2 regions of the Rhizobium sp. P43 genome follow, and region 1 is predicted to be linked to the other one. Evidence: predicted binding sites of a transcription regulator. Region 1 holds the regulator's gene; the other holds the start of a gene.
The links. The regulator HrcA, encoded in region 1, represses chaperone genes, less so after heat shock. The targets are predictions, from matches to a motif close to GTTAGCACTCNCNNNNNGNGAGTGCTAAC.
Positions count from the first base shown of each region.

Region 2: groES (co-chaperone GroES) is a predicted target of HrcA. The motif match lies at 2,331-2,359, and genes of this name have one in related genera.

Region 1 covers NZ_CM161539.1:3,235,986-3,240,908, forward strand. The annotation lists gene hpf (ribosome hibernation-promoting factor, HPF/YfiA family) at 105-680, shown strand; gene ptsN (PTS IIA-like nitrogen regulatory protein PtsN) at 748-1,212, shown strand; gene grpE (nucleotide exchange factor GrpE) at 1,292-1,918, opposite strand; gene hrcA (heat-inducible transcriptional repressor HrcA) at 2,023-3,111, opposite strand; gene rph (ribonuclease PH) at 3,283-3,999, shown strand; gene rdgB (RdgB/HAM1 family non-canonical purine NTP pyrophosphatase) at 4,020-4,664, shown strand; gene hemW (radical SAM family heme chaperone HemW) at 4,669-4,923, shown strand, end outside.
Region 2 covers NZ_CM161539.1:2,707,441-2,712,363, reverse strand. The annotation lists gene groL (chaperonin GroEL) at 266-1,906, opposite strand; gene groES (co-chaperone GroES) at 1,976-2,272, opposite strand; gene chrA (chromate efflux transporter) at 2,422-3,780, shown strand; gene AC1PUL_RS13630 (TIGR01459 family HAD-type hydrolase) at 3,889-4,737, shown strand; gene AC1PUL_RS13625 (bifunctional riboflavin kinase/FAD synthetase) at 4,751-4,923, shown strand, end outside.

The DNA of each region.
Region 1 (4,923 bases):
CCGACAAACGAAGGTAGAGACTGACCGAACCGCTCGAAAAGCTTGGACGCGGACGTCGCTTGGCGTAAAATGGATACGCAACCAATCATAAGAAGGGAAACTCCATGAGTGTGCGTGTATCCGGCAAGCAGATGGAAATCGGTGAAACGTTCCGGCAGCGGATCGAAGATCGAATCCAGGATGCGGTTACCAAGTACTTCGACGGAGGGTATTCCGGGCAAGTGGTCGTTACGAAGTCGCAGTCGCGCTTCTCGGCTGATTGCCTGGTGCATCTCGATACCGGCGCAAACCTGCATGCGGCAGGCGAGGCCAATGATCCGCAAGTGGCCTTCGATACGGCTTTCGAGCGCGTGGAGAAGCGTCTGCGGCGCTACAAGCGCAAGCTGAAGGATCATCATGCCGGAGAGCCGGTCAACCCGCCGGTTGAGATCGCTTATACGGTCATGGATTCGGTCGCCGAAGAGCATGACGAAGTGCCGGAAGACTACGCGCCGACCATCGTGGCGGAAAGCAGCAAGAAGCTGCGGACCATGTCGGTGGCTTCAGCCGTTATGGCTCTCGACATGACCGACGAACCGGTTCTTCTGTTCAGAAGCCCGGGGAAAGAACAATTGAATATCGTTTATCGTCGCAATGACGGTAATATCGGGTGGATCGATTCCGCCAACATCAAAGGCTGACGGTTGACTTGGGCGGCCCCGACAGGCGGCCGCCCAAGCTTCGGCCTGAAGCATGAAGGACATTGATATGGCATTGGCAGATTTGCTGCAGCAGGATGCTGTCGTACCGGCCCTCCGGGTCAATTCCAAGAAGCAGCTGCTTCAGGAACTTGCGGCCAAAGCCTCCAAGCTCACAGACATCCCGGAGCGGGAGATCTTTGACGTGATCCTGCAACGCGAGCGTCTCGGCTCGACGGGTGTGGGCAACGGCATCGCCATTCCACATGGCAAGCTGAACAAGATCAGCAAAATCACCGGCATCTTCGCGCGGCTCGAAACCCCCGTGGATTTCGAGGCCCTCGATGACCAGCCGGTCGATCTCGTGTTTCTGCTGCTGGCGCCGGAAGGTGCCGGCGCCGATCATCTGAAGGCGCTGTCGCGGATTGCTCGCGTGCTGCGCGATCAGGATCTCGTGGCCAAGCTTAGGGCAACGGAGTCTGCGTCGGCGATCTACACCTTCCTCAACGAGGAACAGGCGTCTAACGCTGCTTGAGTGGACCTTATCCTGACACGAGCTAAAAAAAGCGCCCCGAAAGGCGCTTTTTTCATTTGAACATGACAGCCCCGGCCCGTCAGGCCTTGGCCGCATCCTCGGCCACGGCCTCCGTCTTCGGGCCACCCTTGGCCACACCGACCATGGCCGGGCGCAACACGCGCTCGCCGATGGCGTAACCGGCCTGGACCACCTGCACGACGGTGTTGTTCGGCACGTTCGGGTTCGGAACCTCGAACATCGCCTGATGGAAGTTCGGATCAAACTTCTGGCCTTCGGCATCTATCTTGCGCACGCCGTGGCGCTCCAGCGTCGACAGCATGCCGCGCTCGGTCATTTCGACACCTTCGATCAGCGCGGTGATGGTCGCGTCGGCCGCGGCGCGGGCTTCTTCCGGCAGGGTTTCGATGGCGCGGCGGAGATTGTCGGAGACCGACAGCATGTCGCGCGCGAAGCCGGTGACTGCATAGGACTTGGCATCCTTGATTTCGCGGTCGGTGCGGCGGCGCAGATTGTCCATCTCGGCGGCCAATCGCAGGAAGCGATCGCGCAGGTCGGCATTTTCGGCCTTCAGGGCCTCGACAGGATCAATATCCTGCGCGGCTGCGGTCTCGTTTTCGTTTGCAACCTGACCTTCGGCGGCCGCGGTTGCTTCTGCCTCTGTGGCTGCCGCGTCAGGTCCGTTCTTGTTGGCTTCTTCGGTCATGACGTTCTCCGGATGATGTCTCGTTTTCGAAGCTAAAGGTTTCGAATGCGTGCCCGATATCAGGGTTTGACGAGAAAAAATCAAGGGTTTGAAGGGAAATTGCCTCACCGCTGGCCGCGCGAGAGCTTGGCCATCAGTTGTGCAGTGTAATCGACCATAGGAACGATGCGCGAGTAGTTGAGGCGCGTTGGACCGATGACGCCGACAGCACCTACGATCCGGTCTTCGCCGTCGCGATAGGGCGCCACGATCAGGGACGATCCAGAGAGCGAGAAGAGCTTGTTTTCCGATCCGATAAAGATCCGAACGCCTGGACCGCTTTCTGCGAGATCCAGGATTTCGATGAGGCTTTCCTTGCGCTCCAGATCGTCGAACAGCAGACGCAGGCGATCGATATCCTCTGACCCCGCCAGCCCTTCGAGCAAATTGGCGCGGCCGCGCACAATCAGACGGGCTGGCTGCTTGTCAGCCACTTCTCCCGACCAGACGGCGAGCCCACGTTCCACGAGATCCTGCGACAGGCTATAGAGCTCGGTCGCAACCTGGCTTTTGAGGTTTTCGATCTGGCCGCGAAGTTCCCGAAGTGTCTGGCCGGAGAGATTTGCGTTGAGGAAATTCGCCGCCTCCGTCAGTTGCGAGGCTGTCACGCCGGCGGGCAGATCAATGATGCGGTTTTCGATCTGGTTGTTTTCTCCAACGAGAACCGCGAGTGCCTTGGTGGGCTCCAGACGAATGAACTCCACATGTTTCAGCACGGGATCGTTCTTGGCCGAGATCACCAGACCGGCGCCACGCGAGAGGCCTGAGAGCATCCGGCTTGCCTCGGTCAGTAGTGCTTCCATCGGTTGATCGGCGCTGGTCGGCCGGATCTGCCGTTCAATCTCGTCACGCTCGCCGTCGGAGAGATCGCCAACCTGCATAAAAGCATCGACAAAGAAGCGCAGGCCTGCCTGGGTGGGTAGGCGCCCGGCGCTAACATGCGGCGCATAAATCAGCCCGAGCGCTTCAAGATCGCTCATCACATTGCGAACCGAAGCCGGCGAAAGCGACATCGGCAGGAGACGCGAGAGATTGCGCGAGCCCAAGGGATCGCCATTGTCGAGATAGGTTTCGACGATACGGCGGAAAATCTCTCTGGAGCGATCGTCCAGCGAGGCGGAAACGTCTGCGACGGTCGTCTTGGGTGATGCCATTATCAGAGCGGACAAGATCTCAGAGGTTTCATGCTACAAATATAATCACTGCTTTTTGGATGACCAAGGGGTAATTCGATCCAGCTTGATCTCGCGGCGCTGCGGGATGGTTTTTCTTTGCAAAAGACAGGCTGCGTCCTTAGAAGGCAACAGACAACCCAGGAGATTGCAATGCGGCCATCCGGCAGAAAAACCGATCAAATGCGCAAGGTTTCGTTCGAGCGCAACTTTTCCAAGCATGCGGAAGGCTCCTGCCTGGTGAAGTTCGGCGATACGCATGTGCTGTGCACGGCAAGCCTCGAAGACAAGACGCCGCCGTGGCTGCGCAATTCCGGCAAGGGCTGGGTGACGGCGGAATATGGCATGCTGCCGCGCGCCACCGGTGATCGCATGAAGCGCGAGGCATCGTCTGGCAAGCAGAGCGGTCGCACGCAGGAAATCCAGCGGCTAATCGGACGCTCTCTCCGTGCAATCGTCGATCTCGAAGCGCTCGGCGAGCGGCAGATCTCGATCGACTGCGACGTCATCCAGGCGGATGGCGGCACGCGCACGGCCTCGATCACCGGCGCCTGGATCGCACTGCATGACTGTCTGAAGTGGATGGAAGCGCGCAACATGGTGAAGGTCGAGAAGGTCCTGAAGGACCATATCGCCGCCGTCTCCTGCGGGATCTTCGCCAGCCAGCCGGTCATCGACCTCGACTATCTCGAAGATTCGGCGGCCGAGACGGATGCGAATTTTGTCATGACAGGCTCCGGCGGGATCGTCGAGATCCAGGGCACGGCCGAAGGCAAGCCCTTCAGCCAGGACGAATTCCTGACGCTGCTCGGCCTTGCCAGGAACGGCATCGATGAACTGGTTGCCCTGCAGAAGCAGGCGATCGGCTGACGGGCCGCAAAGAGAGATCCATGCGTAAACTCGACACTCGCACCATCGTTGTTGCCAGCCACAATGCCGGCAAGATCGCCGAGATCGCCGATCTCATCGGCCCGCTCGGCTTCTCGGCCAAGTCGGCAAAGGAACTGAACTTCGTCGAGCCCGATGAAACCGGGACAACTTTCGAAGAAAATGCCGCGATCAAGGCACTCGCCTCGGCCAAGGCTTCGGGCATGCCGGCCCTTTCCGACGACAGCGGCCTGGTGATCGATGCTCTCGACGGCGCGCCCGGCGTCTACACGGCGAACTGGGCCGAGCGCGAGGATGGCAGCCGCGATTTCAAGATGGCGATGGAGAAGGTCGAGAAGGCCTTGCAGGAGCGCGGGGCCGCGTCGGCTTCACAGCGGACCTGCCGCTTTGTCAGCGTGCTCTGCCTCGCCTGGCCGGATGGTCACACCGAATTCTTCCGGGGCGAAGTCGAAGGCGTGATTGCCTGGCCGCCGCGTGGGACAGCCGGTTTCGGCTATGATCCGGTGTTTCAGCCGGAAGGACATGTGCGTACATTCGGCGAGATGACCGCAGACGAGAAGCATGGCTGGAAGCCGGGCGATCCGGAGGCCCTGTCGCATCGTGCCCGGGCCTTCAAGCTCTTCGTCGAAACCTGCCTGGAGGCCTGACGCGTTGACCGACCGGTCCTTCACGCTGCTGCCCGATACCGGTGAACCCGGCTTCGGCGTCTATGTGCACTGGCCCTTCTGCGCGGCCAAATGCCCTTACTGCGACTTCAACAGCCATGTGCGTCACCAGCCGGTGGACCAGGCGCGCTTCGTTTCGGCCTTCCTCGCCGAACTCAAGGCCGTGCGTGCGCTATCCGGCCCGAAGACGGTCACCAGCGTGTTCATGGGTGGCGGCACACCGTCGCTGATGGACCCCTCC
Region 2 (4,923 bases), 530 kb from region 1:
GAATGATCGGATTCGCCAAGTACAATTAAATATTAGGATAAGTTGAAATAAATCTCCCCTCGCCGCTTTCATCCGCGAGGGGCACCGGACATCTTCAAAACAATGATGTGACACTCTGAAGCGAAGAGGAAAAGGCGCGACAACCGTATCTCGCCGCATGCCGCTATAGTCTTGGCGAGGTTCTCACCACCAATAGAAAAGGGCGACCCGAAGGCCGCCCTTTCCGTAACTGAACCGGATGGCTCAGACATAGGACCTTTCGGTCTTACATCATGTCCATGCCGCCCATGCCACCCATGCCGCCCGGCATGCCGCCAGCAGAGTCCTTCTTCGGAAGCTCGGCGATCATGGCTTCGGTGGTGATCAGCAGCGAAGCAACCGAAGCTGCGTTCTGCAGGGCGGTGCGAACGACCTTGACCGGGTCGACGATACCCATGGCGATCATGTCGCCGAATTCGCCGGTCTGGGCGTTGTAGCCGTAGTTTTCTTCGTTCTTGTCGAGGATCTTGCCGACGATGATCGAAGCTTCGTCACCAGCATTGGTGGCAATCTGGCGAACCAGCGACTGCAGGGCGCGGCGAACGATGTTGATGCCGGCTTCCTGGTCGTCGTTGACGCCCTTCACGGTGATCTTCGTGGAAGAACGCAGGAGAGCGGTACCACCGCCCGGTACGATGCCTTCCTGAACGGCCGCGCGGGTCGCGTTCAGAGCGTCGTCGATGCGGTCCTTGCGCTCCTTGACTTCGATTTCGGTCGAGCCGCCGACGCGGATGACGGCAACGCCACCGGCGAGCTTGGCCAGGCGCTCCTGGAGCTTCTCGCGGTCGTAGTCCGAAGTGGTTTCTTCGATCTGCGCCTTGATCTGGGCAACGCGGCCTTCGATGTCGGACTTTGCACCGGCGCCATCAACGATGGTGGTGTTTTCCTTGGTGATCGAGACCTTCTTGGCGCGGCCGAGCATGTCGAGGGTGACCGACTCGAGCTTGATGCCGAGGTCTTCCGAGATGACAGTGCCGCCCGAGAGGATGGCGATGTCTTCCAGCATGGCCTTGCGGCGATCGCCGAAGCCCGGAGCCTTGACGGCAGCGATCTTCAGGCCGCCACGCAGCTTGTTGACGACGAGGGTCGCAAGGGCTTCGCCTTCGACGTCTTCAGCGATGATGACGAGCGGCTTGCCGGTCTGAACGACGGCTTCGAGAACCGGCAGCATGGCCTGGAGGTTCGAGAGCTTCTTCTCGTGCAGCAGGATGAACGCGTCTTCGAGATCGGCGACCATCTTTTCCGGGTTCGTCACGAAGTAGGGGCTGAGGTAGCCGCGGTCGAACTGCATGCCTTCGACGACTTCGAGTTCGGTTTCGGCGGTCTTGGCTTCTTCGACGGTGATGACGCCTTCGTTGCCAACCTTCTGCATGGCTTCAGCGATGTCGTTACCGACCTGCGTGTCGCCATTTGCCGAGATCGTGCCAACCTGGGCAACTTCAGCCGAGGTGGAGATCTTCTTCGCCTTGGCCTGGAGATCCTTGACGACTTCCGAAACGGCGAGGTCGATACCGCGCTTCAGGTCCATCGGGTTCATGCCGGCAGCAACAGCCTTGGCGCCCTCGCGAACGATGGCCTGGGCCAGAACGGTTGCAGTGGTGGTGCCGTCACCGGCGATGTCGTTGGTCTTCGAAGCAACTTCGCGGACCATCTGGGCGCCCATGTTCTCGAACTTGTCTTCCAGTTCGATTTCCTTGGCAACCGATACACCGTCCTTGGTGATGCGCGGAGCGCCGAAGGACTTGTCGATGATGACGTTACGACCCTTCGGGCCGAGCGTTACCTTCACGGCGTCAGCGAGGATGTCGACGCCATGCAGCATCTTTTCGCGCGCGGTGCGGCCAAACTTGATTTCTTTAGCAGCCATGTTCAAAACTCCCGGGCGTCTAGCCCATTGGTGAATTGGTTAAAGAGGAAGTCGGGTATCCGGCTGAAATCAGCCGATAACGCCCATGATGTCGGCTTCCTTCATGATCAGCAGGTCAACGCCGTCGAGCTTGACCTCGGTGCCGGACCACTTGCCGAACAGAACGCGGTCGCCGACCTTCACGTCGAGGGCAACCTGCTTGCCGCTTTCGTCGCGGGCGCCCGGGCCAACAGCGATGACTTCGCCTTCAGCCGGCTTTTCCTTGGCGGTGTCGGGAATGATGATGCCGCCCTTGGTCTTTTCTTCGGACTCGACGCGCTTGACAACAACGCGATCGTGCAGAGGACGGAAATTGGTGCTTGCCATTGTCTAATCCCTCGATCAAATGACATTCGCGATCCCGGACGGGACCACATCGGATTTTGTTAGCACTCTCCCTCAGGGAGTGCCAGCGAGGCTGAGATAAGAACAGCCTCGTGACGAGTCAAGCGCGCGTTTGAAAAAAGGAAGGGTGCATGCCGGCGAAGCCCACCGACATTCACGACGCCCAGGTTCCGATCGATCGCCCTGCCTCTCCGACATTTTCAGAACTCGTATCCGCCTTTGCCCGCATCGGCTGCCTCTCTTTCGGCGGGCCGGCCGCACAGATCGCGCTGATGCATAAGATCTGCGTCGAGGAAAAGCGCTGGATCGACGAAGACCGTTATCTCCATGCCCTGAACTACTGCATGCTGCTGCCCGGTCCCGAGGCCCAGCAGCTGGCCACCTATATCGGCTGGCTGCTGCATGGCGTGCGGGGCGGCATTGTCGCAGGCCTTCTCTTCGTTTTGCCCGGCCTTGCCGTCATCCTCGGCCTTTCCACGCTCTATGCGCTCTACCAGGACACGAGCCTTGTCGCCGGGCTGTTCTTCGGCCTGAAGGCTGCAGTGCTCGCGATTGTCGTCGAAGCCGTCATCCGCATCGGCAAGCGGGCCTTGAAGAGCGACTTTCATCGCTGGCTGGCCGCTGCGGCTTTTTTCGCGCTGTTCCTCTTCTCGATCCCGTTTCCCCTGGTCGTTCTGACCACCGCGCTGATTGGTCTTCTTCACGCAAAGGCGTCGCCGTCCAACGCCGCCGTGCCGGTCGTGCCAGAGGCAACGGCCCGTCCCCCATTGCTCCGCCAGCTTGCGGCACTCCTCTTCTGGGTCGCGGTCTGGCTCGCGCCGCTTCCACTCCTCTGGCTTCTGCTGCCGGAGACGGCTCTGCCCGAAATCCAGACCTTCTTCTCCAAGATGGCGCTGGTCACCTTCGGCGGCGCCTATGCCGTGCTCGCCTATGTCGCCCAGGTCGCCGTCGATCACTATGCCTGGCTCAAACCCGGAGAAATGCTCGATGGTCTGGCGCTCGCGGAAACGACGCCCGGACCGCTGGTCCTTGTTCTCTCCTATGTCGGCTTCCTCGCCGGTTTCCGCCAGAGCGGGGCGCTCGATCCGCTGCTCGGTGGTCTGCTCGGTGGTCTGATTGCTGCCTGGGCCACCTTCATCCCGAGCTTCATCTGGATCTTCGCCGGCGCTCCCTATGTCGAGCGTCTGCGCGGCAACACGCTGTTGAGCGCCGCTCTTTCGGCGATCACCGCCGCCGTCGTCGGTGTGATCCTCAATCTGGCCGTCTGGTTTGCGCTGCATGTGATTTTCACGCAGGTGGCACCGTTCACGATTGCCGGTTTCGGGCCGCTCACGCTGTCTGTGCCGCAGCCCGTCTGGTCCACCCTCGACTGGCGGGCCCTCGTCATCGCCGTCCTGGCCGCCGTGATGATCTTCCGCTTCCACCTCGGCATCGGCAAGACGCTTCTGGTTGCCGGAGCGCTTGGCCTGGCCGCGCATTTCCTGCTCTGACGCGCAAGGAGAGATCGCGGCAATTTCGGCCTCCGATACGCTTGCCCCTTGCCTTGCCGCCCGTCCTTTGCCATGTCACCCGTCTTACCTTGAGAGTCAGGACAGACGATGACCCGCAGCATTTCCACCCTTGGCGACGTGACCGACGCTTACGACGTCATTCTCTGCGATGTCTGGGGTGTGCTGCACAACGGTATCGATGCCTTCCCGCTCGCCGGCGAAGCGCTGACGGCAGCCCGCGCAAAGGGCCTGACGGTGGTGCTCATCACCAATTCCCCGCGGCCCGCGATCGGCGTCATCCCCCAGCTTCGCGCCATCGGCGTGGTCGACACCGCCTATGATCGGATCGTTACCTCGGGCGACGTCACGCGCACTTTGATTGCCGCCGGCCCGAAGAAGGTCTTCCTGCTCGGTCCCGAACGTGACCTGCCGCTCTTCGATGGTCTCGATGTCGAGGTTGTCTCGAAGGAAGAGGCCGACTGCGTCGTTTGCACCGGCTTCTTCGACGACGAGGTGGAAACGCCGGAAGACTATCGCGACATGCTCACCGACTTCGTCGCCCGCAAGGTGCCTCTCATCTGCGCCAATCCGGATCTGGTCGTCGAGCGCGGCCACCGCATCATTCCCTGTGCCGGCGCCGTTGCCGCCTTCTACACCGCACTCGGCGGCGAAACCCGCATTGCCGGTAAGCCGCACACGCCGATCTACGAGGCGACGCTGGCTGCCGCCCGCGAGGCCCGCGGCGACTTCGACACGTCCCGTGTGCTCGCCATCGGCGACGGCATGCCGACCGACGTCAAGGGCGCCGTCGATGCCGGTCTCGACCTCCTTTATATCTCGGGCGGTATCCACGCCGCCGACTACGCGACCAACAACGTGACGGACGAGGCAAGGTTGAAGCTCTTCCTCGAGCGGGAAAAGGTCGCGCCGCAATACTGGATGCACAGGCTGGCATGAGGCGAGACCTGCGATGACCGTTTTTCACCGCAACGAAAAGAGGGAACCGCTCCCCGCAAGCTTGCGCGGCGGGGTGATCGCCATCGGCAATTTCGATGGCGTGCATCGCGGCCACCAGGCGGTGCTGAACCGCGCGCTGGAGCGGGCCGAAGCGCTCGGCGTTCCCGCACTCGTACTGACCTTCGA